Regions from separate parts of the Peribacillus muralis genome, predicted to be linked through region 2. Evidence: predicted binding sites of a transcription regulator. Region 2 holds the regulator's gene; the other holds the start of a gene.
The links. Region 2 encodes Rex, which represses fermentation and respiration genes when NADH is low (regulators of the CRP and FNR family bind a similar motif). Its sites were predicted from a motif close to TTGTGAAATATTTCACAA; they were not measured.
Positions count from the first base shown of each region.

Region 1: the regulator Rex is predicted to act here: its motif matches at 13,481-13,498, upstream of qoxA (cytochrome aa3 quinol oxidase subunit II).

Region 1 covers NZ_CP017080.1:473,261-488,279, forward strand. Annotated here, with positions in the region: gene ABE28_RS02275 (GTPase domain-containing protein) at 1-1,988, shown strand, start outside; SAM riboswitch class I at 2,086-2,191, shown strand; gene ABE28_RS02280 (sugar ABC transporter substrate-binding protein) at 2,306-3,418, shown strand; gene ABE28_RS02285 (sugar ABC transporter ATP-binding protein) at 3,476-4,978, shown strand; gene ABE28_RS02290 (ABC transporter permease) at 4,980-5,981, shown strand; gene ABE28_RS02295 (hypothetical protein) at 6,345-6,701, opposite strand; gene ABE28_RS02300 (hypothetical protein) at 6,868-7,554, shown strand; gene ABE28_RS02305 (S1C family serine protease) at 7,717-8,946, shown strand; gene ABE28_RS02310 (hypothetical protein) at 9,217-9,522, shown strand; gene qoxD (cytochrome aa3 quinol oxidase subunit IV) at 9,542-9,826, opposite strand; gene qoxC (cytochrome aa3 quinol oxidase subunit III) at 9,834-10,430, opposite strand; gene qoxB (cytochrome aa3 quinol oxidase subunit I) at 10,427-12,376, opposite strand; gene qoxA (cytochrome aa3 quinol oxidase subunit II) at 12,434-13,360, opposite strand; gene ABE28_RS24815 (BA3454 family stress response protein) at 13,833-13,967, opposite strand; gene ABE28_RS02335 (DMT family transporter) at 14,229-15,019, opposite strand, start outside.
Region 2 covers NZ_CP017080.1:303,892-318,910, forward strand. Annotated here, with positions in the region: gene ABE28_RS01545 (ABC-F family ATP-binding cassette domain-containing protein) at 1-1,832, opposite strand, end outside; gene moaC (cyclic pyranopterin monophosphate synthase MoaC) at 1,962-2,468, shown strand; gene ABE28_RS01555 (redox-sensing transcriptional repressor Rex) at 2,494-3,156, shown strand; gene ABE28_RS01560 (YdiK family protein) at 3,192-3,404, opposite strand; gene ABE28_RS01565 (CPBP family intramembrane glutamic endopeptidase) at 3,401-4,126, opposite strand; gene groES (co-chaperone GroES) at 4,453-4,737, shown strand; gene groL (chaperonin GroEL) at 4,797-6,434, shown strand; gene ABE28_RS01580 (hypothetical protein) at 6,607-7,194, opposite strand; gene ABE28_RS01585 (GNAT family N-acetyltransferase) at 7,478-7,975, shown strand; gene ABE28_RS01590 (DUF3870 domain-containing protein) at 8,258-8,578, shown strand; gene ABE28_RS01595 (DUF819 family protein) at 8,651-9,817, shown strand; gene ABE28_RS01600 (dipeptide epimerase) at 9,844-10,908, shown strand; gene ABE28_RS01605 (C40 family peptidase) at 10,991-11,998, shown strand; partial or broken gene ABE28_RS01610 (GNAT family N-acetyltransferase) at 12,154-12,666, shown strand; gene ABE28_RS01615 (type 1 glutamine amidotransferase family protein) at 13,226-13,858, shown strand; gene ABE28_RS01620 (aminoglycoside phosphotransferase family protein) at 14,111-15,019, shown strand, end outside.

The DNA.
Region 1 (15,019 bases), 170 kb from region 2:
TCTGGGAAGAGCTTACAGCCCTATACCGAGATGCTTATGCAGGGCTGTTGGAAGGAACGCATTTGATCAAGGATCTGAGTCCTGTCGTGCCAAGACTGCTGGAAAACTGGTTGAAAATCGCAGATGGGGAGCTTTCGTTGTTTGCAGCAGCCTCCGCGTTGTCCTGGAATGAAATTTTCCCTGATACGATTAATGCGCTAGTCATTCAGGACGCAGAAAGCCTGTTGGCGAAGTCCCCTAAATTGGGTGGCGGGCTCGAAGCGGGTGAAAGACTGTTCCATTCGATTATCCAATGGGCTGAAGAGAACGATTTAAAGGTTGGCAACAAGCTGAAGTGGATGGTCGAGGGGCTTAATGATACCGGCAACTTCAATCTCCTGCTTGTGGGGAGTGCAGGCAATGGCAAGACATCCTTCATCCAGTCCATTGTCGGCGAAAGTATAGCCGCCGAAGATCATTCTTCCTTGGTCAGTGTTAAAGACGGGGATGATTTGGAAATCCTCGAAATCACCGACACGGAGCGCAAGGCTGTTTTGGAACTAACGGATTTGGATGAAACTCGCCGTCAGCGCGGGACGATTGTCGATGTTACTCTTATTAGTGATTATCTGAAGAATAATCGCTTGCGCCTCTTGGATACACCAGGATTCAATGGGGAAAAAAGCGTGGAATCGGATTTCCAGGGCTACTTGCATGGCAGTGATGGCCTATTGTTCGTCCTTGATGCCCGTGCCCCTTTCACAGGCAGTGAGCGGGATCTGTTATTGGAGATTCAAAAACTGGCTCCAAAGCTGCCGATCCATTTCTTATTGAATAAGATGGATACGATCTACAGCGATCAAGTGGCAGTGCGGATGGAAGACGAAACGTGGGATAAGGTGAATGCATATTTCCCGCATGCGAAAGTATTTGCTTTCTCCAAGCTATATGATAGCAAGCAGCAGTTGAAGGACCTTTCAGCATTCCTTCAAACGAATTACCATGATGGTAATTGGATGGAGAGAAGATCTGAAAAAATTCTTGCCTTCATTCGCAAAACATTATCTTACCTGTTAGAAAAACGAGCGGCCAACGAGCGGAAATGCGAGCATTCCATATCTTGGAATGAACAGATGGAGGTCAAGCTTAATGGTGCCGTCAACCAGCTGGGAGATTTGGAAAAAGAAAAAAGTGAAAATATCATCAGGGCATACCGTTTGCTCAAGGATGAAGTGAAAAATCAGCTTTCTTCTAAAATTCCCGAATTACTGAGGGACTGTTCCAAATCGTTAACGGAAAGCAGTGATTTCAGTCAGGTTCATATTGAGTTAAATCAGGAAATGAATGATCGGATCCAAGCCCTCATATCTGATAAAATCATGCCTCAATATTACCGTTCGCTGCAAGATTGGATTGCCAGTTCCCAAATGGAATTCACACAAAGCCAACAGTTTATGGATGAGATGAGTTCGGGGTTCAATGAATTGTACAAAGAAGAACGGATCATGCTTGCCGGGGACTTCAGGGTACTGGATGACTGGCGCCGTGATGCGGATCGGATGACTAGCAGCATCCGCATTGAAAACGTCAATATTTTATTGCGCAGGACACCATCGCAGCTGCTGCTTAAAGGCGCAGGAAAACTATTTGGGGCGATTCCGCAAAATAAAGCCAATATGTACAACCGTTATAAGAAATACTTGGAAGGCGAAGATTATCAGGATGTAGCGGAGATGATCACGGAACGCTTCCTGACCCAATTCGGCCTGTTTGAAAAATCCTTGGATCGGGACATCTCACTTTTCTATCGCAGTTCATTTGCCTTACTGCAAAAAACGATAGAGCAAACGCAGACTGAAATTAAAGACTACCAGGCAGCATTGGAGCATATGAAGGAAAATCCGGAAGTGTACCGTGACCCTATCACGCTGTTCGAAGTGAAATTGCGCCAGCTGGAGAAGCTTGAAAAAATCGAGAAAAAGCGTCTAGCTCAACTGCAAAGAAAATAAATAGTCACGACGAACATTTTAAATATTCAAAAATCTATTGACTTTACGACTATATCCCTATAAAGTGGTAATTACGAAAAACGTAACACATTATATTCTCTTATCAAGAGTGGCGGAGGGACTGGCCCTAAGATGCCCAGCAACCGTTCCATTAGGAATTGGTGCTAAATCCTGCAAAACAGAAATGTTTTGACAGATAAGAGAGGGACAAGTCCGCAAACAGCTGATTAAACCTCTCTATTACTAGAGAGGTTTTTATTTTAGGATTTACACCAACTTAACGGATAAGAATAATAAAATGACATGGAGGAAACAGGATGAGAAAGACCATTAAAGCTACATTCATTACAGCTATCGCTTCTGCTTTGCTTTTAACAGGTTGCTCTTCAGGACAGAGTTCAACAGAGACGAAGAAAGAAGAAAAGGTATCGTTTGAAAATGTTCCGGAAAGATTTGCCGATGGGCAGGGAGCGAAGATCAAAGTAATCCGTAAAATTGGCGGGGATGATCATACGGCCCAGTATCTGGCCGGAGCGAAGGAAGAAGGAGAATCCCTGGGGTTTCAAGTGGATACATATACAGCAAATGGTGATACGGCTAAATTCCATGATGCCATAGCCCAGGCTATGCAACAAGATTATGACGGCTATATCATCTCCCATGGTGATGATGCAGCAACAGTCAATGACGTTCAAAAGCTGGTGGATGCAGGAAAAAGCGTGGTCACCTTCGATTCGATAAACGACCTGTCCAAGATAGAAGGTGTGACATTAACTTCACAGGACGATGAAGCGTTGGCAGCACTTGCTTTGGATAAATTGATAGAAGAGCAGAAGGGTAAAGCGGCAATCGCTTATCTGTGGGTGGATGGTTTTCCCCCGATGGTAAGAAGAAATGCCGTCTATCAGAAAAAATTGAAAGAGAATCCTGGTATAAAAGAAGTCGAAAGGTTCGGGGTGGCATCTGCTGATACATCTGTTCAGACACAGAATGCAGTCGCCGCAATGCTGAACAAATATCCTAAAGGTGAATTGGATGCCATTTTTGCAACGTGGGATGCTTTTGCTATCGGAGCGGCACGGGCGATAAAAGAAGCTGGCCGTGAAGAGGTGAAGATATACGGAATTGACGTATCGAACGCAGATCTTCAGGAAATCCACTCTGCTGATAGCTCGTGGGCTTACACGGCAGCAGTCGATCCGAAGTTGATCGGTGCAGTGAATATGAGGATATTGGCAAAAAAATTAGCTGGAGAGGATACGCCGCAAACATATGATTTAAAGGCTTCACTTATTTCACAAAAGCAAATCCAGGCTTCAAAAGAAGCGGTAAACATGACAAACCTATCTGGGATTGTTAATGGCTGGGGCGAATCAAGCGAATTTGAAGAAGATTGGATGAAAGTCTTGAAAGCTCACTATAAAAAATAAAAAGAGGCACTCTCTTTCCTAGGAAGGGGGGTGTCTGTTCAGGTAGGGGGTATGAACATGGGCACACGAGTGGATATGAAGGGCATTTCGATTGAATTTCCCGGAGTGAAGGCTCTTAGTGATGTTGATTTTTCAGTACGGACAGGGACGGCTCATGCATTGGTCGGCGCAAACGGGGCAGGAAAATCCACGTTAATGAAAGTTTTATCTGGGGCACATGTTCATTATTCAGGTGACATTTATCTGGATGGGATAAAGCGGCAAATCCGTTCGCCAAAGGAGGCTCAGGGACATGGCATTCAGATCGTTTATCAGGAGGTGGATACGTCACTCATCCCATACTTAACCGTTGGTGAAAATGTAATGCTGAATGAAATGGTCCAAAACATGGGCCAGAAACAGCTGGTAAAATGGAAAAATCTGCATAATGCGGCCGCGCAGATACTTCAAGATATGAACATTCATGTTTCATCGAAACAACTGGTAAAAGATCTTACCTTGGCCCAAAAACAGATGGTTTTAATAGCAAGGGCCGTTTCGACTGAATGCAAATTCTTGATTCTCGATGAACCGACTGCTCCGTTAAGCCATAGGGAGACGACAGAACTTTTTCGAATTGTAAATGAATTGAAGCAAAAGGATGTAGGAATCATATTCATCTCCCATCGTCTCCCTGAGATCTTTGAGATTTGTGAGGATATTACGATCATGAGGAACGGAGAGCATGTCACATGTCGTAAAACGGGGGATATCAACCAGAAAGATGTGGTTGAGCTCATGCTGGGAAAAACGATGGATGAACAGTTCCCTGAAGTGAATGCAGCAATTGGTGACATCGTTTTGGAAGTGAAGGGATTATCAGATGCAGGGAAGATCAAGGATGTGAACCTGCATTTGAAGGCAGGAGAAATAATTGGCTTGGCAGGGTTGGTCGGGGCTGGGAAAACGGAGCTGTGTAAAGTCCTTTTTGGGCATACTTCCATTCGTGTTGGCGAAGTGATCCTGAATGGCAGAAGGCTTTCCTTGAAAACACCGCATGATGCCGTAAAAAACGGTTTGGCACTTGTACCGGAGGAACGCAGGAAAGAGGGGGTCCTCGTTCAGGAATCGGTGACGTCGAACCTGACTGCAGCCAGTCTTGGTGAATTTAGCAGCACGTTAAGTTTCCTCAATCGAAAGGCGGAAAAGGAAAAAGCGACGGAGATGATCGCTAGTCTCGGCATTAAAACGCCATCGGGTGAAGCAAGGGTCGAGCATCTCTCAGGCGGCAATCAGCAAAAGGTCGCCATAGGAAAATGGCTTATAGCCGATGCGGATGTATACATATTCGATGAACCGACAAAAGGTGTCGATGTTGGTGCCAAAAAGGATATATTCCACTTGATTGCGAAGCTTGCCAGAAATGGGAAAGCAATAATATATGCATCCTCCGAGCTTTCCGAAATCATAGGGATTACGAATCGGACATATGTGTTATACGATGGAAGCACAGTAATCGAACTAAAAACCAATAAAACCAATGAAGAAGAACTACTATACTATTCAACAGGAGGAGAATAGGATGAGCACAACCGTTCCTGTTACAGCCAATGTGAAAAAGCGAAAGTTGGAGCTGTTCGAATTTTTCTATAAATACGGCACGATACTGACCATTATCCTTTTAGTTGGGGTCTTCGCCGCTACCAACCCATCTTTCATTCAGACCACCAATCTAATTAATATCCTTCGTTCGATTTCAATCGTGACGATCATTGCCATCGGCATAACGATATCTTTAACGGTGGATGGATTCGACCTTTCCGTCGGTTCTGTCGCTTCAATGGCCAATGCCATCGTCATTTCCATGTTTGTCTGGTTTTCACAGGATACCTTGATTGCCATATTGGCTGCAATCGGGGCCTCACTTGTCGTGGGGGCATTGAATTCTTTCATGATTGTTAAATTGAGAATCCCTGACATGCTGATGACATTGGCTACGATGTTCATTATTCAGGGCATTGCCCTTACCTATACAAAAGGGGCGACGGTTTCGCAAAATATGGTCATGCCTGATGGGACGTTCGCGACAGGGCTTATCAGCCCGCTTTTCGCCAAAATCGGCCAAGTGCCATGGATCATCGGGATCATGGCAGTCATAGTGGTGGCCACGCATATCTTTTTGACGTATACGAAGCACGGTCGTTATATGTACATAATCGGAGGAAATAAGGAAGCGGCGAGACTCTCCGGGATATCGGTCAATAAATATAAGGTGCTGGCCTATCTCCTATCCGCTTTATTTGCTGCCATCGGGGGAATTGTCCTTGCTTCAAGGGTCATGACGTCTGAAATTAATTCAGGGTCGCCATATTTAATGGATGCAGTTGCTGCAGCCTTCATAGGTTCCTCTGTTTTGGGGGCAGGTAAACCGAATGCCTTTGGAACCTTTGTAGGAGCCGTCCTGATCGGAATCCTTCAAAATGGGCTGATCATGATGTCTGTGCCTTATTATGCGATGGATATTGTCAAAGGAACAGTGCTGGCCCTTGCGCTAGCAATTACGTACTACAAACAAAAACAGTAGAATGAATGATCATGGTTCAGGCCCTCTTGTGATCGTGAACAAGGGGGCGGATTCATTTCAGCATAATAATAGAATATCCATCACTTTTATCTAAGGTGGGATTTATAATCCGACATAGAAGCAATAATTCGGCCTAATATGCAATAATTCGACCCAATCAGCAATTAATTCGTCCCAATATGCAATAATTCGTCCCAATCAGCAATTAATTCGGCCAACAAGCGTCTGATCAATTGTCGATACAGTTAGGAAGGATGTTTGAAAGCTGGGCGCTCTAACGATGTTCATATTTCACGAGCGAATGGGTAGGGGGTGTTACTATAAAAAACAGAACCCATTGGATGTCAGGTTCTGTCGATGGTTTTATTTGAAATTCCTCACTTCCTGATCGCCCTCGAATTTATTATCCTTCAATATGCCGATTTCCTCTATATGCTTGCGGGCATTTTCATCTCCTAATTGATAAATGATGGCATATAGTTTTTTCATGGCTGCATCGTATTTATCATTTGCTCGGTCATGGTGATAGAGGAGATAGGGCACATGTGAACGGGCATATGACTCCAGATCATTTGTGTGGTGCTCCTCCAAGCATAGTTTCAACTCCGCCAATTCCTCATCCGTTGCGTGTATCGTGAAGCTTGGATTTTCTTCGAGTTTCTGTCCGAGTACATCGCCACTGACCAAATCGACGTGATAAGTCTGTTTTTTTTGCATCATTGTGCTGATCATCCTTTCAATCGTTTATCTATGATGTACCACTATTTGTAAAAGATAATCATGAAACAAAAGGTTTTCATGAAAAAAATCTTACAAAATAAAGAAATCTTATCGTGATCAATCGTTTAAAATAGATTTATAGATTAGAAAAATGGGGAGTGATACGGTGAAGAGCTCATTCGTGATCATTGTCTTGATAACAATGATTGCTTCCGGATGCGTAACAAGGAATTTCGATTCGAATATGGATTTGGGGAAAAGTCATTTGCATGAGGAAAATTATTTAGAGGCACACGAGGCATTTGAATTAGCCTATAAAGAAGCGAAAACGTCGAAAGCAAAAGAGTTGATGGATCTTTCCGGCTTTCTTGCAGCTGGAATGAAGAAATATGATGAACAGGATTTTAAGTCGGCCCAAGTTGAATTTAATGATGCATCCGCCTATAAAGCAAAATCGGGCGAGGGGAAGCTCCTGGTTTCAAAGGCAACGGAGATGACCTCCGTATCTCAATCCGCCAGTATTGAACCAGGTGAAGGAAATGTTGAAAGTAACACTGCCGAGGAGTCTGATGACCCCAATTCAGGCTCGTTAAAATCCAGTCCGGAGAAGCAGGGTGAACCAGTGAAGGACAAACCGCTGAGTGAACATGAGGCAGAAAAGCTTGTAAGAGCATACGTGGAGATGGAAAAATTCCCGCATTTACAAATCGAATATGCTCGGGAGGATAAAAGGGGAAATTATATTTTCCAGGTTTTCGAAGCTGATCAAAAAAGCAAGGGGAGCGGTCACGGGGCGACTTGGGGCTGGTATGGCGTGAATGCGGAGACGAAAGAGGTATTTGAAGTCATGTAAGAAGCCAAGAGCAGGGAGCCCGGATACCGCCTTTCATATTGCACCCTTCGATTAATATAGCTAAAGAATTACAAGTTTTTTGGAAAAAGATTGATTTCTTAAGAATTTTTTAATAATCCCCGTTTAATATAGTATCCATCAAAGGAATTCCTAGGAGGGATTATGATGGAGAATTATAATGGCAATGAGCAAGTCCAGGTGAAGGAAGAACGAAAAAAGGGGAAATCGCTTTGGATGACTAGTCTTGTTTCCGGCACGGTTGCTTCCGTGGTTACATCTTCTGTATTTATATTTGGCGGCGATTTCATAGATCAAGAAAAAAATTCAGTGGCTGATTCAGCCCAGACGGCAAGTGTTACGCAAACGGAAAAGGATGGTGGCGCCACTCCGCAAAAGCTGTCGGCAAGCACCGATTCAAAGGATCGGGCAAATATGGTTGAGTCGGCATCGAAATCGATTGTAGGGGTCGTGAATTTACAGGAAACACAAAACCAAAACCCGTTCCAGCAACAAAGCACGGAAAGTGAAAAGGTCGAGACAGGAACCGGATCAGGGGTCATCTACAAAAAAGACAATGGAAAGGCCTATATCATTACGAACAATCATGTCATTGAAGGCGCCAAGGAGGTCGAAATTTCCTTGTATGACGGACAAAAGGCAACAGCAGCCGTTGTAGGCGCCGATGCTTTGACCGATTTGGCGGTTTTGACCATCGATGCTTCGAAGGCACCGGATGGCATCAAGTTTGGAAATTCGGATAGCATGCGTCCAGGTGAAGAGGTGCTGGCCATCGGAAATCCACTGGGACTTGATTTTTCACGTTCGGTAACACAGGGAATCGTCAGTGCGACGGGGCGCTCCATATCAGTCGATACATCGGATGGAGCTTGGACACTGGATGTCATTCAAACGGATGCTGCGATAAATCCTGGAAATAGCGGAGGGGCATTGATCAACACGGCTGGTGAGGTTATCGGTATAAACAGTTTGAAGATATCCGAAAGTGGCGTGGAAGGCTTGGGATTTGCGATACCAAGCAATGATGTGATCCCGATCGTGACGGAATTGATCGAAAAGGGTAAAATCACGCGCCCATACTTGGGTGTCAGCTTGGCCAGTATCGAAGAGCTGCCGCAGTATTATCTTCAAGATGTACCTGAGGCTGCAAAAACAGGGGTAATGATCACGAGTATAGAAGCAGGTTCGGCTGCTGATAAGGGAGGACTTAAGCAACAGGATATTATCATGGAACTTGACGGAACGAAAATCAGTACAGCTGCAGAATTGAGGAAATACTTATATACCGATAAAAAGATCGGCGATAAAGTGAAGGTTAAAGTGTATCGTGGTAAAGCAGAGAAAACGGTAACGATTACTTTGCAAAAGTCATAGTAAGAGATGGGGGCCCCTGAAGCAATTCAGGGGTCCTTTATTGATAAGATGAGCCATCCTGATAGTTGGTGTATAGAATGGGAGGATTCAGGAAAAAATAATAGTGTATATTTCCTGTTTTGCAGAAATTCCCATCTAGTCATGAATGCCTAAAGGCAAGCAGTGGCTTCATCTGCTTGTCAAGAATTTATACTGTTTATATGTTGAAAAATAGAAAATATTTGACAAATTTGTGAATTGTAATAAAATAGAAAGAAAGGGGATGAAATTATGGAAGCTAATCAGAAGATGTTGGATGCAGTGAGATGGGTATCGGGCACAGGTTGTGTAATCGGAATTTTCATTTTTTGTTTAAGTTTTTTTGTAAGCGATTACAATAGAGATTACATACTAACCGCTGTTGGTATGGCCATCACATTAAGCGCAGCTGCCATTTTTCTAGTTGGTATATTTTTTGTCCTGACCGAAGAAATGGTGATGAATACACATAAGGGTGAAAGAGTTGAACCGGAGACGACCAAGATCATCAAAATAAAAACAAAAGCGAAAACAAAAAGAAGAAGGGTGTCAATATGACACCCTTCTTTTTAAGCTATTATTGGTAGCCCCAAACCATTGTAAGCAGTGTACCGAATATGGTAACTAATGCAATGAATAGAGCGTAGTAAACGTTTGTGTAGATGGCTTTCTTATCCTCGGATTCACCAGCATGCATGAACATGACCAGCTGAACGCCGGCTTGCATGAATGCAGTCACTAAAAGGACGATCATACCCGTTTTGAAAGAAAGTTCATATACAACTACACCAAGAGCAACGGCTGTAAGAACCATGGAGAATATGAATCCCATAACATGTCCACGTGGGAATAGCTGTTTCATATTCATATTACATCATTCCTTTCAGATAGACGAAGCTGAAAATGAAGATCCAAACAACGTCTAGGAAATGCCAGTATAGAGAGTAGATGAACGCTTTGTTCGTAGTTTCCGGTGTCAAACCGCGCTTCTTGACTTGAAGTACGATGAATGTTCCCCAGAATAAACCGAGCGTTACGTGAGCTCCATGCGTTCCAAGCAATGTCAACAAAATGGATGTGAACGCACTTACTTGCAGTCCTGCACCGATATGAACATAGTGCTTGAACTCAAAGATCTCAGTGCCAAGGAATCCTGCTCCAAGAGCAAGAGTGATGATGAAAAATACCATCATTGCATTCTTGCTGCCATGGCGCATTGCATTGATTCCAAGACCGATGGTGAAACTACTAGTCAATAGCAGGATCGTTTCAATTAGTACTGGTGTAACCTCGAAGATATCTCCACCAATAGGGCCATTTCCAGTCCTGTTAACTAGTGTGAAGTACGTTGCAAAAAGTGTTGCGAAAAGCGCGATTTCAGCTCCAAGGAAAATCCAGAAACCTAAAATCTTTAATCGATTTTCTTCTGTACTATATTCAAGTGGCAGCGAGTTATCTATTTTCATGCGTTAGCACCTCGCAATTTTTTTTCTGTTTCTTCTATCTCTTCAACGGAGATGTGATGACCGTGATCTTTTTCAAATGAACGGTGGGCCATGCAAGCAAAGATTCCAAGTGTCGAAATGATAGCGAAGATCCACATGCTGAATACCATTGCAAATCCCCATACGAAGAAGATGATACCCAGTACGAACGGAACGCCGCTGTTGTTAGGCATGTGGATTTCTTTGTACTTGCCTTTGAATAATGCGGGACCATTATTTTTTGAATCCCAGAATGCTTGTGAAGAATCAACTTCAGGTACGATAGCGAAGTTGTATTCTGGAACTGGACTGTGAGTAGCCCACTCCAATGAACGTGCATTCCAAGGATCGCTTGTAATATTTCTTGGTGCATAACGAGTGCTCCAGTAAATGTTGTACACAAGGAATGCGAAACCAATCAATAAACCAAGTGCACCGACGAATGAAAGCAGGTTCAATGGACCATATCCTGTTGCTTCTGAATATGTGTACATACGACGTGCTTGACCATCCAGCCCTGTGATGAACATAGGGAAGAATGTTACGTTAAATCCGACTACGATGAACCAGAAAGCCCATTTCCCAATTCTTTCGCTCAATTGGAAGTTGAAGATTTTTGGCCACCAGTACGTAAACCCAGCAAGTACGGCAAACACTGTACCCGGAATCAATACGTAGTGGAAATGCGCCACCAAGAACATGGTGTTGTGGTATTGGTAATCGGCACTTGCCATTGCAAGCATGACTCCCGTTACCCCACCGATCGTGAAGATCGGAATGAAAGCTAATGAGTAAAGCATTGGAACGGTAAATTCGATTTTCCCTCTCCAAAGCGTGAATAACCAGTTAAAGATCTTGATTCCCGTCGGAACGGCAATCGCCATCGTTGTAATCGAGAAGATCCCGTTAACCATCGCACCGTGACCCATCGTGAAGAAATGGTGAGCCCATACAACGAATGATAGAACGGAAATGGCAACCATAGAGACAACCATTGATTTATAACCATAAAGGTTACGACGTGCAAATGTAGAAATGATCTCACTGTATATACCGAAGGCAGGCAAGATAACGATATATACCTCAGGGTGTCCCCAAATCCAGAACAAGTTAGCCCAGAGCATATCCGATCCGCCGTTAGCCATTGTAAAGAAATTGGTTCCAAACAGACGGTCCATTGTCATTAACGCTAGTGCCACTGTCAAAACAGGGAAAGCGAAGACGATGATAAGGTTCGTGATAAGAATTGACCATGTGAACATCGGCATTTTCATCAATGTCATACCAGGTGCTCTCATTTTCAATATTGTTACGATAAAGTTGATACCAGTCATTAATGTACCGATACCTGCGATTTGAATCGCAATTGCGTAATAGTTCATCCCAACGGATTCACTGAATTCAACACTCGCTAATGGGAAGTAAGCTGTCCAACCTGCATCAGGAGAACCACCGACTACGAACGAGATGTTGAATAACATCGCTCCCCAAAAGAACAACCAGAAAGATACTGCGTTCAAACGAGGGAAGGCTACGTCACGAGCTCCAATTTGTAGAGGAGTGACGATATTCATTAAACCGATAATGAATGGCATGGCCATGAACAGGATCATAACGACCCCGTGTGTTGTGAAAATCTCATTGTAATGCTGTCCATCCAACAATCCATTATCAGGTATTGCTGTTTGAGCACGCATCAATATTGCGTCGGCTCCACCACGGAAAAGCATAAGTAGTGCAGCGAGAATGTACATGATACCAATACGTTTATGGTCAACCGTTGTGAACCACTCGCGCCATAGGTAGCCCCACTTTTTAAAATAGGTTACGCCTACTAGTATTGCTAGTACTGTAACCGCGATTGCGATCTGTGAACCGACAATCATAGGGGAGCTGTGTGGTACGGCAAATCTATCAAAGTAATCCATACTCTTTGTGACTCCTTTCGAAAAGTTATTCTAAATAACTGCTTGTGATTTTAAATCTTAATGTTGATGCTCTGTTTCTGCTTCATCTGCTTTTTTTGAATCTTCGTGATCAGAGTGTTCGGAGTGTTCGGATTCACCATTGCCTGAAGCACCGTGATTATGTTCAGGAGCAGGTCTGAAGTCAAGATGTGTTCCGTTAAATGTGTATTGTCCAACGTGACCTGGTTCCAATAGTTTATCAAATTCACTTTCCGTCAATTTCTTAGCGGTACCGTGAATTTCATCTACCCACTTCGTGAATTCTTCTTCAGGCATTGCCTTGACATTGAAAGTATGCTCAGCGAAACCTGAACCACTGAAGTTTGCGTTTCGTCCCATATACTCACCAGGTGTTTCTGCTGCTAAGTGTAAAGTGTTCACCATGTCACTCATCGCATATTTTTGTCCGCCTAGCTGTGGAATCCAGAAGCTTGAGATCGGTCCGTAAGAATAAAGCTTAAATTCGATTGGTCGGTTTGTTGGTAAGAACAAGTAGTTTACTGTTTCGATATCCTCTTCTGGATAACTGAAATGCCACTTCCAATTTGAAGATGCAGCATAAATGATTAATGGTTCTTGATCTTCATATCCTTTTGGTGTAGCCTCGACTTCATTTGTCGAGCGAACACTGACAACTGAAAGGAATATGACGATAAGGATCGGGATGATTGTCCAGATCGCTTCGAGAACGTGACTTCCTTCCACGTGAGGTGGTACATAGTCATCGCTTGACTTGGAAGCGCGGTATTTAAATAACATAATTGCATAGAGAATGACAACGACTAAGACAATAATCAACATCGTCCAAATTGAAATCATGATCACATTAGCTTGGTTTGCTGCTACAGGACCTTTTGGATCCAACACAGCTAATGGGTTATCGCAACCAGTTAGTACAGTCGCGATGGAAAAAATTATAGTTAATAAAGCCCATTTCATTTTCATATAGATACCCCTTTCTTTCTTTATTGGAAATTCTAAATAACAAGTTATTCAGAGTGAGTGTTACATTGTTCACAAACTGACGTCTCTATATTAGTATCATATATGGAAAAAAACAATCAAAAGTGACATATGTCACAAAAAGTTCATGAAGAGATAGTGAAAGAATGGGATATGAGGTTATTAGTTGGATATATAATAAGAAAAGAAGTATAATAGCTTATTAATTTAATACATTTTAAAGGTGTTTTTAAATGAAATTTATTCTCAAAAGAACCGTTCTTGAATTGGTAAAATTTCAATAAAATTACATTAGAATAATATTCCATATGAGGGAGATGAATAAGACGAGGGGGATAAGCGTTTTATTTGTTTTTTAATATAAAAAGACAACGGATCATCAAGCGTATAAATTGAGGAATTTAGCCTAAAAACATAAAAAAAGCAGGTATCTGAAAACGATGCCTGCTTCTTATTATTCACTCCATTGCTTCTGGACTTGATGAAGGGCCTGCTGTAAAATCTGTTCCTGGTTTGCACTAGGATCCGTGAGGACGTTCGTTTGATAGGATTTCCCTTTATAATCAACTTTCACTGTAACTTTTACCATGATTCATCTTTCCTTTCTTGAATGCTTAGTTTAATGGGATGGGTGTACGGTTCTTGTATACCCGGGGGTGAGGATTTATCAAACATTTCGGCGTAACGACGATGTTGCTTAATATTCATAATTATCTGATATATTGTGAAAATTGTCAATATTTTAATGATAGCATGGACATTAAAAGTGAAATTTTAGTGCAGGAAATGGAAAATCATCCTCGGTAAAATGAAAACGGCCTTGCTGTGTTATGGAAGCAAGGCCGTTTCTTTATATTTTAGTTAAGATAATCCCTATCAAGGCTGCCAAAACCCCTGCAATTTGATAGGACTTTAGTTTTTCCTTGAATAAGTAACAACCGGCAAAAACTACGATTAAACAGTTCAAGCTCACCACTGGAAAAATGATGCTGGCAATTCCGGTATTTAAAGCGAAGAAATAACATACATAAGCAATGATGCTCAACAAGCCTACTAGAGAGCCGATTTTCACTTCGTTTAACTTGAGTTTTTCATTCTTCATGCCCGATGCGGCCATCAAATAAAGTGTTCCGCCGCCATACATCGATACCAGGATATCAAGTGAGTTCAAATGAAGGCGCGTGGTCGTTGTCATTAAGATCCCAAGTACACCGAATGAGAATATTGCAAATGATGTATGCATCATCCAGGGGAAATATTGATGATTGCCCTTCGCGTTAGGGGTATACTGAATGACAAGGGTAGCAAGGAGCATACAGGCGATCCCGGTCCACTGCAACGAAGAAATATGCTCATGAAAAATGATCGCAGCACAAAGGATGGGGAAGATGGCATTGGCCGCAATCAACGGTGATGTCAAGCTTGCCGGTCCCTTTTCAAACGCACTGCCCATCTGGATATTCCCGTTAGCATTAAGGATCCCGATAGCAGCTCCAAGCAAGATGGATAGCCAATTTGTGGTCAAACCATCTACGATCCCGCCATACAATAGTGCCATGATGAAGGCCGTAAAGTAAAAGAAAAATTGGATATGTATCTTGGAGTAACCTTTTCCGCTGCTCCACTTGAAAATGCTGTTAT
Region 2 (15,019 bases):
TCATGGTCCTGGAAAACATTTGGATCGCAAAGAAGTTCATTGCATTCGTTTATTTCGGCTTCAAGCTGCTCCATGGCCGCCTCGATTTCCTCTATCCGCCGCTTTCTTTGGCGTTCAGCCTTTTTTGCTTCCTTATCGATCTTGTAATTCGTTTTTTCGACAGCCACATTTACTGTTTTCGCTTGATTTTCCTGTTCAAGCGCCTTGATCTCCGCTTGCTCCTGTTTTTTCTCTACATAGTAATCATAATCACCGAGGAATTCCTCGTTGCCATCCTTGGAGAGTTCGATGACCTTCGTGGCTATGCGATTTATGAAATATCGATCATGTGAGACGAAGAGAATCGTACCCGGATAATCGATCAGTGCATTTTCAAGCACCAATTTACTGTCGAGATCCAGATGGTTCGTTGGCTCATCCAGTATCAAGAAATTCCCTTTTTCCATCATCATCTTGGCGAGCGCCAGCCGGGCTTTCTCCCCGCCGCTTAAAGTGGACACGGTTTTCAAAACATCGTCACCGCTAAAAAGGAAATTCCCGAGAACCGTGCGGATATCCTTTTCCGGTTTAAGGGGATAGTCATCCCATAATTCATTGAGTACGCGTTTATTGGAAATCAGGTTGGCCTGTTCCTGATCGTAGTAGCTGACCTCGACGTTCGTTCCGAAGCGGAAAGAACCGGCACGTGCAGGCAACTTAGAGATGATTGTCTTCAGCAGTGTCGATTTTCCAACGCCGTTCGGGCCGACTAGCGCAATACTTTCCCCTTTCGTCATCCGAGAGTTTATGTTTTTTGAGACCGTTTCATCCTCGTAACCGATCGCCAAGTCCTGGAGGTGGAGCACTTCGTTCCCGCTTTGTTTCTCAATCTGAAATGAAAAATTGGCAGATTTCTCATCACCTTGCGGCTTGTCCAGCACATCCATCTTTTCAAGCTGTTTGCGCCTGCTTTGGGCCCTTTTCGTGGTTGAGGCCCTTGTGATGTTCCGTTGGACAAAGTCGCGGAGCTTTTCGATTTCCCCCTGTTGTTTCTCGAACAGCTTCATGTCCCGCTCATAATCCTCGGCTTTTCCCTCCAGATAAGAACTATAATTGCCATAGTACTTTTTCATATTATTCCGGGAAATTTCATAGACCTGATTGACCACTTTATCGAGAAAATACCGGTCATGGGAAACGATAAGGACAGCTCCTTGATAGCTCTGTAAATATTGTTCCAGCCAGGAGAGTGTTTCGATATCCAAATGGTTCGTCGGTTCATCCAGGATCAATATATCAGGTTTCCTTAACAACAGCTTCCCTAACGCAAGCCTCGTTTTTTGCCCTCCGCTTAATGTGGAAATCAGGGTGGAGTAGTCAAAATCAGCAAACTGAAGGCCATGCAGTACGGAACGGATATCCGCTTCATACTGGTAGCCGCCTTTTTCCTTGAAGGCGACCATCAACGCGTCATATTCATTGAGCACTTTTTGGTAAACGACTTCATCCTCGAATACATCTGGCCTGGCCATATCAGCCTCAAGGCGGCGCAGTTCCTTCTCTTGATCGATAAGATCCTTGAATACGGTCAGCATTTCATCCCAGATGGTTAACTCGGATTCGAGGCCAGTATCTTGTGCCATGTAACCGATGGTGACACCTTTTGGCTTGATGATTTCACCGCCATCATGCGATAGTTGCCCGGCTATGATTTTCAGCAGCGTCGATTTACCCGCGCCGTTCCGCCCGACAAGGGCAATTCGATCTTTATTTTGAACTTCGAGCTTCATGTTTGATAAAATAAGTTCAGCTCCGTAATATTTTGATAGTTGATTGATTTGTAATAAAATCATAGTTTCACCTCAATTGATTATTTTAAGTGTAACGTATTATAGTTATTATCGGCAATAGCTTGGTTCCGGGCCAAAACAAGCTGTTACATAAAGTGGAATAATAGTGTATTATTTAGGAGGGGTTATTCAATGGCAGACTTGACGCATTTCAATGAACAAGGCAGGGCCAAAATGGTCGACGTGAGTGCCAAGCCGGAAACGACCCGGACGGCAACGGCTCGTTCGAGCATTTTAGTGAACGCTGAAATATATGAAGCGATCATCAACCAGAATATGAAAAAGGGTGATGTATTGGCTGTCGCGCAAGTTGCGGGCATCATGGCCAGCAAGAATACGTCCAATATCATCCCGATGTGCCATCCCATTGCACTGCTGGGCGTCAATATAGCCTTTGATTGGGAAAAGGAACAACAGGGATATCGCCTTGGGATTGAAACGGAAGCTAAGACCAAAGGGAGTACAGGTGTGGAAATGGAAGCGTTAACAGCTGCATCCGTCACTGCCCTAACTGTATATGACATGTGTAAGGCCTTGGATAAGGGCATGGTGATCGGGCCTACATTCTTAGTTGAGAAAACAGGTGGAGTATCCAGCAGCGATTATAGAAGACAAGTAAATCAAACAAATAGAGATTGAAAAGCATGTGTGAAGGCGGGGAAGAATGATGAACCATGACCCAAAGATACCGCAGGCAACTGCCAAAAGGCTGCCACTGTACTATCGATTTTTAAAAAACTTACACTCCTCGGGAAAACAAAGAGTTTCCTCGGCAGAGCTAAGCGAAGCTGTAAAAGTGGATTCTGCTACCATTCGTCGCGACTTTTCCTACTTTGGCGCGCTTGGGAAAAAAGGCTACGGCTACAATGTAAATTATTTATTATCCTTCTTTAGAAAAACACTGGACCAAGATGAACTGACGAAAGTCGCTTTAATCGGGGTAGGGAATTTAGGGACCGCGTTCCTGAATTACAATTTCATAAAAAATAATAATACAAAGATTGAAATGGCATTTGAAGTTTCGGAAGACAAGGTTGGAAAGCAAATAGCCGATGTGCCGATCTATCATATGGATCAAATCGATACACTATTGCAGGAAAATAATATAACGGCTGCCATATTGACAGTCCCTGCACAAGTGGCGCAAACGATCACCGATCGCCTGGTCAAAGCCGACATTAAAGGGATATTGAATTTCACGCCTGCAAGGCTGACGGTACCCCCATCCATAAGGGTGCACCATATTGACCTTGCAGTGGAGCTCCAATCGCTCATCTACTTTTTGAAGCATTATCCGGTAGTGGAAGAAGCTGCAGTGGAAGAATGAAATGAAAAAAAACGCTGCACCTTCGCAGCGTTTTTTTATTTTTTCTTATTTTTTTGCGCGGCCTTGATCTTAAAATGGACCATGATCATCCTTAGGCCCGATCCGAAATCAAGCGTCGCAATAAGGACAAGTATGTAGGCGAAGATTCCCCATCCAGAGGAATTGACGGTTTGAACCGCAATTCCCGTAAAAAGGACACCTAAGCCAGCATAAATGATTCCGATGAATAATGGTGATTGTCGTTTCATAATAAACCTCCGATGAAGGCTTGTGCAGTATCCAGCATCTTCTCAATTTGCTCGCGATTCACGACTTGTATGATGATAACAAGCGTATTCATCGCAATATGTGCGCTCATGGACACGAGGATGCGGCCTGTTTTCGCATAAAGATAAGCAAAGGTCAACCCCATTGCCGTATATAAAAGAAGATGCTCCAATTCACCATGCGCCAAGCCGAAAATAACCGAGCTGAGTACAGCGGAAATGAAGAAGTTAAACCGTTTATGAAGTGATCCGAAAATGATCTTCCGGAAAATGATTTCTTCCAAGATTGGTGCAATTACTGAAGTGACGAAAATGACCATGGGGACTTTGTAAATGATTGCAATGAGCTGCTGCGTATTTTCGGATTCACGCTGTACGCCAAGACTTTGCTCAATGATTCCAGCAACCGCTTGAGCAGTTAATGCCAGGAAGACTCCTGCTATCGCCCATAAGATGGATGTGCGAACGGAGGCTTGGTTGCTTGTGTCCATTTTTTCCTTCATATCTTTTCTCATTAAAAAAAGAATCAAGGCTAATGCGACGAAAAAGCTGAATACGATCCAGTATGCTGCAGACTTTTGCTCAAGCTCATCAGCATTCATACCGCTTGAAGCCCCTATCAGCATGAAAATGGGTATCCCGACAATACTGGATAATTGCATGGCAATGTAAGTGATGATGACGAACCAATATTCTTTTTTCAAAAATGAAAACTCCTTTAATTTAGTCGCCCATTTCGCCTGAAAATGTTCCTGACAGGGGGACAATCTATAAACGCATACTCCAAAATGGTATCAAATATTGAGGCAGAACACCACTCAAAGGTACCCCCGTAAAAACATTTCCGTATCTAATCATTATGTTAATGTAGTATACCCGGAATTTATCAGAAATTAATAAAAAATTTTCGATAAGATACTTGCAAAAAAGGCTCGGTTTATTTAATATTATAAATGTGTTAGCACTCGATGATGAAGAGTGCTAATAATCATGAAGCAAATATCAAGAGAATATGAGGAGGGTGTTTCACTTGTTAAAACCATTAGGTGATCGCGTTATTATTGAACTAGTTCAATCTGAAGAAAAAACGGCAAGCGGTATTGTTCTTCCTGATACTGCACAAGAAAAGCCACAAGAAGGTAAGGTAGTAGCAGTCGGTACTGGCCGTGTCCTTGAAAATGGCGAACGTGTTGCTTTAGAGGTTGCCCAAGGCGATCTAATTATCTTCTCAAAATATGCAGGTACTGAAGTTAAATACGAAAATACCGAATACTTAATTTTACGTGAAAGCGACATTTTGGCTGTTATCGGCTAATTATACATCATACTTAACTGAACGAAAATTTTCTTAAAATTTTAGGGAGGTACTTAAAAATGGCTAAAGAAATCAAATTTAGTGAAGAAGCACGCCGCTCCATGCTTCGTGGTGTGGATGCACTTGCAGATGCAGTGAAAGTAACGCTTGGACCAAAAGGCCGTAACGTGGTTCTTGAGAAAAAATTCGGTTCGCCGCTTATCACGAATGACGGTGTGACGATCGCTAAAGAAATCGAACTGGAAGATGCATTCGAAAACATGGGTGCGAAACTGGTTGCTGAAGTAGCAAGCAAAACAAACGACGTAGCTGGTGACGGTACAACGACTGCAACGGTTCTAGCGCAAGCGATGATCCGTGAAGGGTTGAAAAACGTTACAGCTGGTGCGAACCCAATGGGTATCCGCAAAGGGATCGAAAAAGCGGTCAACTCTGCCATCGCAGAATTGAAAGCCATTTCCCAACCTGTCGAAAACAAGGAATCGATTGCACAAGTTGCTGCCATCTCTTCAGCTGATGAAGAAGTGGGCCAACTGATTGCCGAAGCGATGGAGCGCGTTGGTAACGACGGCGTCATCACGATCGAGGAGTCCAAAGGTTTCACGACAGAATTGGACGTAGTAGAAGGTATGCAGTTCGATCGCGGATATGCCTCTCCTTACATGGTTACTGATTCAGATAAAATGGAAGCGGTCCTTGAAAATCCATATATCTTGATCACTGACAAAAAAATTACGAATATCCAAGAAATCCTTCCTGTACTTGAGCAAGTGGTACAACAAGGAAAACCGCTATTATTGATTGCTGAAGATGTAGAAGGCGAAGCACTTGCAACTCTTGTAGTGAACAAACTTCGTGGAACATTCAATGCAGTTGCGGTTAAAGCACCTGGTTTCGGTGACCGTCGTAAAGCAATGCTGGAAGACATCGCAGCTCTTACAGGCGGCGAAGTGATCACTGAAGAAATCGGACTCGACCTTAAAACTGCAACAATCGATTCTCTAGGCCGTGCGTCTAAAGTGGTTGTTACAAAAGAAAACACAACGATCGTTGAAGGATCTGGGGATACAGCGCAAATTCAAGCTCGTGTAAACCAAATCCGTGTTCAATTGGAAGAAACGACTTCTGAATTCGACCGTGAAAAATTACAAGAACGCCTTGCTAAATTAGCTGGCGGTGTAGCGGTAATCAAAGTCGGTGCAGCTACAGAAACAGAATTAAAAGAACGTAAACTTCGTATTGAAGATGCATTGAACTCCACTCGTGCCGCTGTTGAAGAAGGTATCGTAGCCGGTGGTGGTACAGCACTTCTTAACGTATACAATAAAATCGCTGAAATCCAAGCGGAAGGCGACGTAGCAACAGGCGTGAAAATCGTCCTTCGTGCAATCGAAGAGCCTGTACGCCAAATCGCTCACAACGCTGGACTTGAAGGCTCTGTAATCGTTGAACGCCTAAAAGGCGAAGCGGTAGGCACTGGCTTCAACGCAGCTACTGGCGAATGGGTCAACATGATCGCATCCGGTATCGTCGATCCAACTAAAGTAACTCGTTCAGCTCTACAAAACGCTGGATCAGTTGCAGCCATGTTCCTAACAACAGAAGCTGTCGTTGCGGACAAACCAGAACCAGCAGGCGCTGGCGGCATGGGCATGCCTGACATGGGCGGCATGGGTGGAATGGGCGGCATGATGTAATCAACGCTTAAATCCTCTAATAAAGGATTTAACGAGATTCAGAATGAATGCTCACCAAACACGTGAATATCTTTAAAGTTGAGGCCTCCCACAGTTTACTGTGGGGGGCCTTTCCTTCGGAATTTTGAGGGTTAATAGAAGCATTATCTGAATCGGAACTCTTCTTTGCAATCTATTTCGTTGTCTCATCTATATGAGTAGAATTTGAAGCATCAGAATCGAAAGTATTAAACCCATTCAAATCAATAAAATGAGCAATTACATCCTTATCTTTGTCAGCAATAATGAGGTTAAAGCCAGATAAGTTGTTTTTTATTTTCTCCAATTCTTTTGTCGTTAAATCGATGTTTATTTTGAATGGAGTTTGATATGTAGTTTTGTGATCTTTAGGTTGCTCTGCCAACACTGATTCACTGGTTGTCTTATGAAAAATATCGTATACTGCTTCAGGGTACTCCAGTGAAAAGTACAGCTTTTGGGTGTTTTCCTGTAAGATTTCGTATATTTCCAGATTTATTTCGTAATTCATAAGTAATGTTAATTCCTTATTCTCAGGAATATAATTCATTTCAAACTTTGTGATGCTAAACTTAGGGGGAAGCAGCTTGTTTTCTAATGATTTGTTTTTTTGATTCGATGATTTATTCTGTTTAGTCTCGATTGGATTGTCGACAGATTTTTCACTTGTCTTATCTGCAGTACTGCACCCCATTAGAAGGAACAGACAAATGATAAAAGGACAAGTATACTTTGGGAGCATATTTTACCACCTCTTTATATTAGTGATAAATAAAGACATCAAGGAAAAATCCCGAAAATATTCGCCTTATGTTGAATAAGGGATTTTACCGGTTGCTGTGATTACATTTGATAAACTTATATAACCGAATATATCTATTTTTGGATGTCACTTCATTGTTAACGGTATGTTAAATACTAGGAATAATCAATATTTAATTTTAAATGAATTTTGAAATGCTAGTATCAAAACATATAAAATCAGTGCAACTAATATTTTTAGGGAGGAAAGGAGTTTATTCAGAATGCTTTCTTTAAGAAATGTTCAAGCTACGGATTTAGAACAGCTTTTATCCATTGAGAATGAAGGCTTTTCAATGGAAGAAGCTGCCACAAAGAAAGCGTTTGTGGACAGGATCAAGCTGATATCCGACACCTTTATCGTGGCAGAAAAGGAAGGGAAAATCCTTGGTTATATTAATGGTCCCATCATTGATCTGCCTTATATAACGGATGATCTTTTTGAGGAAATCAAAGAGAATCCAAAAACAGGAGGATATCAGAGCATCCTAGGGTTAGCTGTGTCCAAGAAGGCTAGAAATCTGGGGATTGCGAAGACTTTATTGGAGAAAATGGAATCACTTGTAGATGAAAATGACAGAAAGGGAATCACTTTAACTTGTAAACAGGAATTAGTTCCTTTCTATGAAAAATTGGGATTTGTTAGCCATGGCCTGTCTGAATCGCAACATGGGGGAGCCAGCTGGTTCAACTTGGTCAAATTTAGAGAGGATAAGAATTGATTCGTACAGGTGCGTCCGTATTAAAGATTAGCCAGTGGGGCGCAAGGTGAAAACACTCGATAAAAAGCCGCTTCATTAATAAAAGTTTTTCCTTTTCGTGAAATTTTTGATAAAATTCACTCTACAAAGCTGATAATTAATAATTCCCTATTGTCTGAAAATAAAAGGGGTGGTATATTATTAATATTCCTTTGGAAACGATTTCATGATATAAGCTTCTGCAAGTGCTCCTTGTTGGTCCCTTATATCGTCTGTTATTATGATTGAAAGGAATTCAATGGTATGTATGAAAAAGAAACGATTTTTATAACTGGTGATGCGAAGTCGTCACAAAATAACCCGATTACCATGAAATTCAGTCAATATTTTTTGGCATTGGTAGTCGATCGAAGAGATGGCAAAATTATTGATGTGGATTGCTCGGCGACAGTGGATTTAACCATTCGCTTTGTGAAATCAATTTTTATTGGACGTCATGTGGATGATTCGTCCATTGTAGAAGATATTACCAACCGTTATTTTGGTTCTTCCCAAAAGGCGATGGTTGTCGCTTTTCAGGATGCTCTAAAGAAATATCAAGCTATAACTGCTTTGTCTAAATAAACCTAGACAAAATCCAGTCTAACGATTTTTTGTTAGGCTGGATTTTTTTGTCTTTTTAAGGAGGATATATCAATGATTCAAGATGGATTCATGTATTTCAGTGTATTAGTTGCTTTTGCAGCTTTAATGGTTGCGTTTGAGAAGAAATTCAATACCAATCGCTTTTTAAAATTTATACCGGGTATTGTTCTTATTTACATCGGTTCTGCGATCATGCAAACTTGTGGTCTCTTTGCAGATAATGAGTCCACAGCGACTGTTTATTCCAGTGTAAAAGGAGCCTTGCTTCCCGCTATGCTGGCCATCATGTTATTGAAGTGTGACATACGCAGTATTATCAAACTAGGACCGCGGATGCTTGGCGGGTTTTTAGTAGCTGTTGTCAGTATTATGATTGGCTTTATCATAGTCTATATCTCTTTTCAACACTTTTATATTAAAGATACGTGGAAGGCATTTGGGGCACTTGCAGGAAGCTGGACAGGTGGGTCAGCAAACATGGTAGCCCTTCAAGGCATATTGAAAGTGCCGGAGAATATCTTTGGTTATGCCTTAATGATGGATACAATTAATTACGCAGTTTGGGTCATGTTCATGTTTTGGCTTGTTCCATTTGCGAGCAAGTTTAATAGCTGGACGAAGGCGGATACAAGCTTTATTCAAAAAGGATTTGAGGAAGCGGCTGCAGCAAGTTCCGAAGAAAAGACGGGAGTACAATTCCAGCATATGTTGTATTTACTGGGTATTGGTTTATTCATTTCAGCTCTATCTACCTTTGCAGGTCAACATCTTCCTGAAATAGGTGCGGTAATTAATGGGACAAGCTGGACAATCATGCTTGCTTCAATTATCGGTTTAATTTTAGGACAAACACCAGTTGCCAAGATTCCGGGTGCATTGGATGTTTCCAATGTGATGCTATATGTTATTGTTGCACTCATTGCCTCGCAATCGGATTTTTCAAATATTGCGCAAGCACCGATTTATCTTGTCTCTGGATTCTTGATCATGTTGATCCATTTAATCATCATGCTATTGTTAGGGAAACTCTTTAAATATGATTTATTTACACTTGGCGTGGCAAGCCTTGCTAACATCGGCGGGATGGCATCAGCGCCAATGTTAGCTGCATCATATAGCCGCGCACTCATTCCAGTTGGTGTGATCATGGCATTAATCGGATCATTCCTTGGAACCTATTTTGGTATGATTGTTGCTAAAATATTAAGTATTTTCTAAAAGGGTTATAAAAAAGTGGAAAGGAAATGAGTATTGTGATCATACGAGACTTACAAGTCAATCGTCGTAAGGTTTCCTTGCGTGTACCCTTTAAAACCGCATTAAGAACAGCAACGGAAATTGAAAATATCGAAGTTTCATTAACACTTGAAAATGGCATGATTGGCAAGGGGGCAGCAGCACCAACCTTCATCATTACGGGAGACTCATCAGAGGGCATTGAAGCGGCTCTAATTGGGCCAATAAAAAATGAACTTGTCGGCTCTGATATTACTCATTTTCAAACGCTCCTTCAAAGAATCCAAACCTGCTGTGTCGGGAATACAAGTGCCAAAGCAGCTGCTGACATTGCTGTACACGATGCTTATTGCAAGCTATTAAATATCCCTTTGTATGCTTTTCTTGGCGATAAAAAGAACTTGAAAACATGTATGACAGTTGGGGTAGATACACCAGAAAAAATGGCATCAGATGCCAGCAAAAGTGTTGATGATGGCTTTCAAACCTTAAAAGTGAAGGTTGGAGCAAATCCAGAGCTTGATATTGCACGTATCGAAGCCATCCGTGATGGTATACCAAAAACGATTAAGCTTCGTCTCGATGCCAACCAAGGCTGGAGACCCAAACAAGCCGTACAGCTGATTAACGAGATGGAACGAAAAAAGTTTAACATTGAATTCATCGAACAGCCTGTAGCAAGCTATGATCTGGAGGGACTTAAATTCGTCACGGAACGAGTGGGGCTTCCAATTATGGCGGATGAAAGTCTCTTTTCGACCAAAGATACGTTGAAACTTGTCGCTGGTCGATATATTGATCTATTAAATATTAAATTGATGAAATGTGGGGGAATCTCACAAGCATGGAATATTGCGAGTATCGCCGAAGCAAATGGAGTCGCTTGCATGATTGGAAGCATGATGGAACCAGCCCTTTCTGTTGGAGCTGCAGCCCATTTTGCGGCCTCACATCCTAATGTGAAATACTTTGATCTGGATGCACCGCTTTGGCTTTCGGAAAAACCGGATGTACTTATCTATCACGGGGAAGAAATTCAATTATCGGATTTGCCTGGGATTGGTGGGGTCTAATTTGAGTAGTGGAAACGATGTATTAGTAAATTAATAGTTACAAGGATACAATCTTAAAATTAAAGTAGGGAGGACTTGGATTATGAAACGTTTCATTTTAACGATTATTTCCATTATCCTAGTAGGATTTGGTACGAATGTACAAGCAGACGCGAAAGAGAAAAAATTGGATGAAACCGCTTATGTTGATGTCTCAGTAGCCACACTTTGGACAGCTCCAAATATTTTACGTCCCGTTGATGAACCATCTGCTGCCAACCCAGTGAATATGAGAAAGTGGACGAGTGCTATGACACTTGAGCAGCAATTGCAATTATCCGCTGACGGAATGCTGGAAACTCAAGCTCTTTACGGAAATAAAGTGACCATTCTTGAAAGACAAGGTGAGTGGGTGAAAGTAGCTGTTGCGGGTCAACCAACCCCAAGAAATGATTTAGGATACCCTGGTTGGATGCCAGCATCCCAATTAACCTATAGCAAAAAGTTTGCAAAGGCAGAAAATCAACCTTTCATTATGATTACCGAACCTACAACCTTTCTTTATCCATCACCATCTTTTAAAGAAAAAAATTTAGAAATTAGCTACAATACTCTCCTTCCCTATGAAGGCGAAACCAAAAATGCTTATAAAGTACTCAAACCAAATGGCAAAAAGGCTTTTGTAAAAAAGGAACACGCCAAATTGTTTAGCTCAATAGCTGAAATTCCTGCGCCAACAGGGGAAAAGTTAGTAGAAACAGGAAAAAAATTTCTTGGATTGCATTATTTATGGGCCGGCATGAGCGGCTTTGGTTTTGATTGTTCAGGATTTACCTTTACGATGTATCAATCATACGGAATTACCATACCAAGAGATTCCAGTGTCCAAGCAAAAAATGGTGTATCAGTTGAACTTGATGATCTCCAGTCTGGGGACTTACTTTTCTTTGCTCATGATAATGGAAAAGGAAGTGTACACCATGTAGCCATGTACGCGGGAAATGGTATGATGATTCACTCGCCAAACTCAAAGAAAAATGTTGAAATCATTCCTGTTGATACTAAAGGGTATATAGAGGAATTATCAGGTGCAAGAAGGTATTTGCCTTAATAAGAAATTTGAAAAGTAAGGAAATTGACGGTGAATCTCCCTCAAAGGCTGTAGAGAAAGTATTACCCGAAAATATAAAGAGTGCGTGTGCCGCTGAAGATAACAAGTAGATTGATATTTTATGGTGTAGCACCTGTTTAAGACAGGTGCTATTAATATTTTTAGGGAGGCTTTCTTTAAGAAATGTTCAAGCTACGGATTTAGAACAGCTTTTATCCATTGAGAATGAAGGCTTTTCAATAGAAGAAGCTTGCCACAAAGGAAGCGTTTGTGGACAGGATCAAGCTAATATCCGACACCTTTATCGTGGCAGAAAAGGAAGGGAAAATCCTTGGTTATATTAATGGTCCCATCATTGACCAGCCTTATATAACGGATGATCTTTTTGAGGATATCAAAGAGAATCCAAAAACAGGAGGTTATCAGAGCATCCTAGGGTTAGCTGTGTCAAGAAGGCTAGAAATCTGGGGATTGCGAAGACTTTATTGGAGAAAATGGAATCACTTGTAGATGAAAATGACAGAAAGGGAATCACTTTAACTTGTAAACAGGAATTAGTACCTTTTTATGAGAAATTGGGATTCGATAGTCACGGCCTGTCTGAATCAAAACATGGTGGAGTAAGCTGGTTTAACTTGGTTAAATATAGAGAGGGGAGAGAAAAGTAGTCGCTATGCGAATTACCAAGTTGGAGGTCAGAATTTAACTCGAAAAATATTTAAATAAAGCAAATTTTGGCTTCCCACAGCTTCCTGTGGGAGGCCTTCTGTTTATGTGAGAATTTTGGTTTGCCACGATAAGGACAAGAAAACCTAGGTCAACCCTCTAGAAATAAATACAAATATAAGTTTTTTTAAGGAATTGCATCAAAAATCAAGGACCTCCTGTTACTAAAATATAATTAATTCCTTTCGAAAAAAACAAGACTTTCAAATAGTTCGTTCGTTATCTTACTGTTCGAAAGGATACCTCGATCCGGTGAAGTGAAATAAAATAAGTAACTGTCAATAGAAGAGGGACCTGCTCTATTGCAGGTTTTTAAGATATAAGTAAATAATTATCTGGACTATTGGTTAATTGTGGTATATACTTTTATCGTTAGGAACATACGTTCTTTATTTTGAGGAGATAGCTTTTGATTTGGAAAAGAATAGAATGTCATGCAATTTATAATGAAGACCTTGAAACTGCTAATAACTAAGAAAATTGTGATTGGAGTGTTATTGGATGAAAATAAAAAAAGTTTATCTTTATGTATTTAATACAATGTCAGACTGGGAATATGGATATTTAATTGCTGAACTAAACTCAGGAAGATATTTCAAAAAGGATTTAGCACCTTTAAAAGTAATTACAGTAGGAGCTAATAAAGAAATTATCACTACAATGGGAGGACTGAGTATAAAACCAGATATTATTCTTGAAGAATGTACTCTTGACAGTAAAGATCTTGTAATTCTACCTGGAGGGAATACTTGGGGAGAAGCTATTCATCAACCTATCTTGAGAAAAATTGGCGAGGCTTTAAAGCTTGGCACTATCGTTGCTGCAATTTGTGGTGCAACTGAAGGACTAGCGAATATGGGATACCTAGATACTAGAAAGCATACAAGCAATAGCTTAGATTATATTAAAATGGTCTGTCCTAATTATAAAGGAGAAAATTTTTATGAGATGGAATCTGTGGTAGCTAGTGAAAATTTGGTTACTGCATCAGGATTAGCTCCTTTGGAATTTGCGATGGAAGTACTGAAAAAATTAGATGTATTTGCACCAGATACATTACATTCATGGTATAACCTAAATAAGACTCACAAACCTGAATACTTCTTCCAATTAATGAACTCAATAAATAAATGAGTTTAAAAAATCAACTTAGCAGTTTTATATTTGTTGAAATAAAAACCATGCTTTAGACGATGTCAAAGCATGGTTTTTGTATATAACTTAAAATTTTAGGAAGTTAATAGAGATTGTGGATAAATTACACTTAAACTAGTGGGTTCGATAGCAAAAGATCGGAGCTGCCTTTATTAAGGCGGATTTTTCTTATGGCACTATCGGGCAGGTTAGTGGAATAACTGAAAAGATAAAAGCTGAGGTGTCAAATATATGGATGACATTATAAAAAATCTTCAAGACAGAGTAAAGTTTCTGCAAAACGCTACTAAAATTAAAAAACTATCAAAAGGGTACTCTCCCGATAAAAAATATGTGGTTTATGTTGACGATAACAAATTTTTGTTAAGGGTATATGATATGGAGGGCTATGAAAAGAAGAAGAAAGAGTTTCAAATATTACTAGAAATGAAACAGTTTAATGTTCAATCATCACAACCGATTGATATTGGTATTATTGAAGCATTAAACACCGGTTATAATATTTACTCTTATATCGATGGAATAGATGCAAAAGAGGCAATTCATACACTTAAAGAAGAAGAACAATATAAAATGGGAATGGAAGCAGGTATACAATTATCGAGAATGCATTTATATGAAGCACCTTCAACAGTTAAACCTTGGTATGATCGGGCGATGGATAAGCATTATAGATATCTAAATGCTTACAAATCTTGTGGTATAAAGATTAAAAATGATGAAAAGATTATTGATTTTATTGAAAAGAATAAACATCATATGAAAAATCGTTCCAATCACTTTCAGCATGATGATTTTCATCTGGAGAATATCATTGTGAAGGATAAGCAGTATGCTGGTGTAATTGATTTTAATAATTTTGATTGGGGAGACCCCTTTCATGACTTTGTAAAAGTAGCATTATTTCAAAGGGAATCAAGCGTTCCATTTTCAATTGGACAAATTGAAGGATATTTTGGTGGTAGTGTTCCTGAAGATTTTTGGATGCTTTATTCTATCTATACAGGAATGGTTATCTTTTCATCAATTGTATGGTCTTTACGATTTGCAACAGATAATTTAGATGCAATGATAACACGATTATACGTTGTGCTGGAAGACCACAAAAACTTTGAATTACTAAAACCTACATGGTATGAA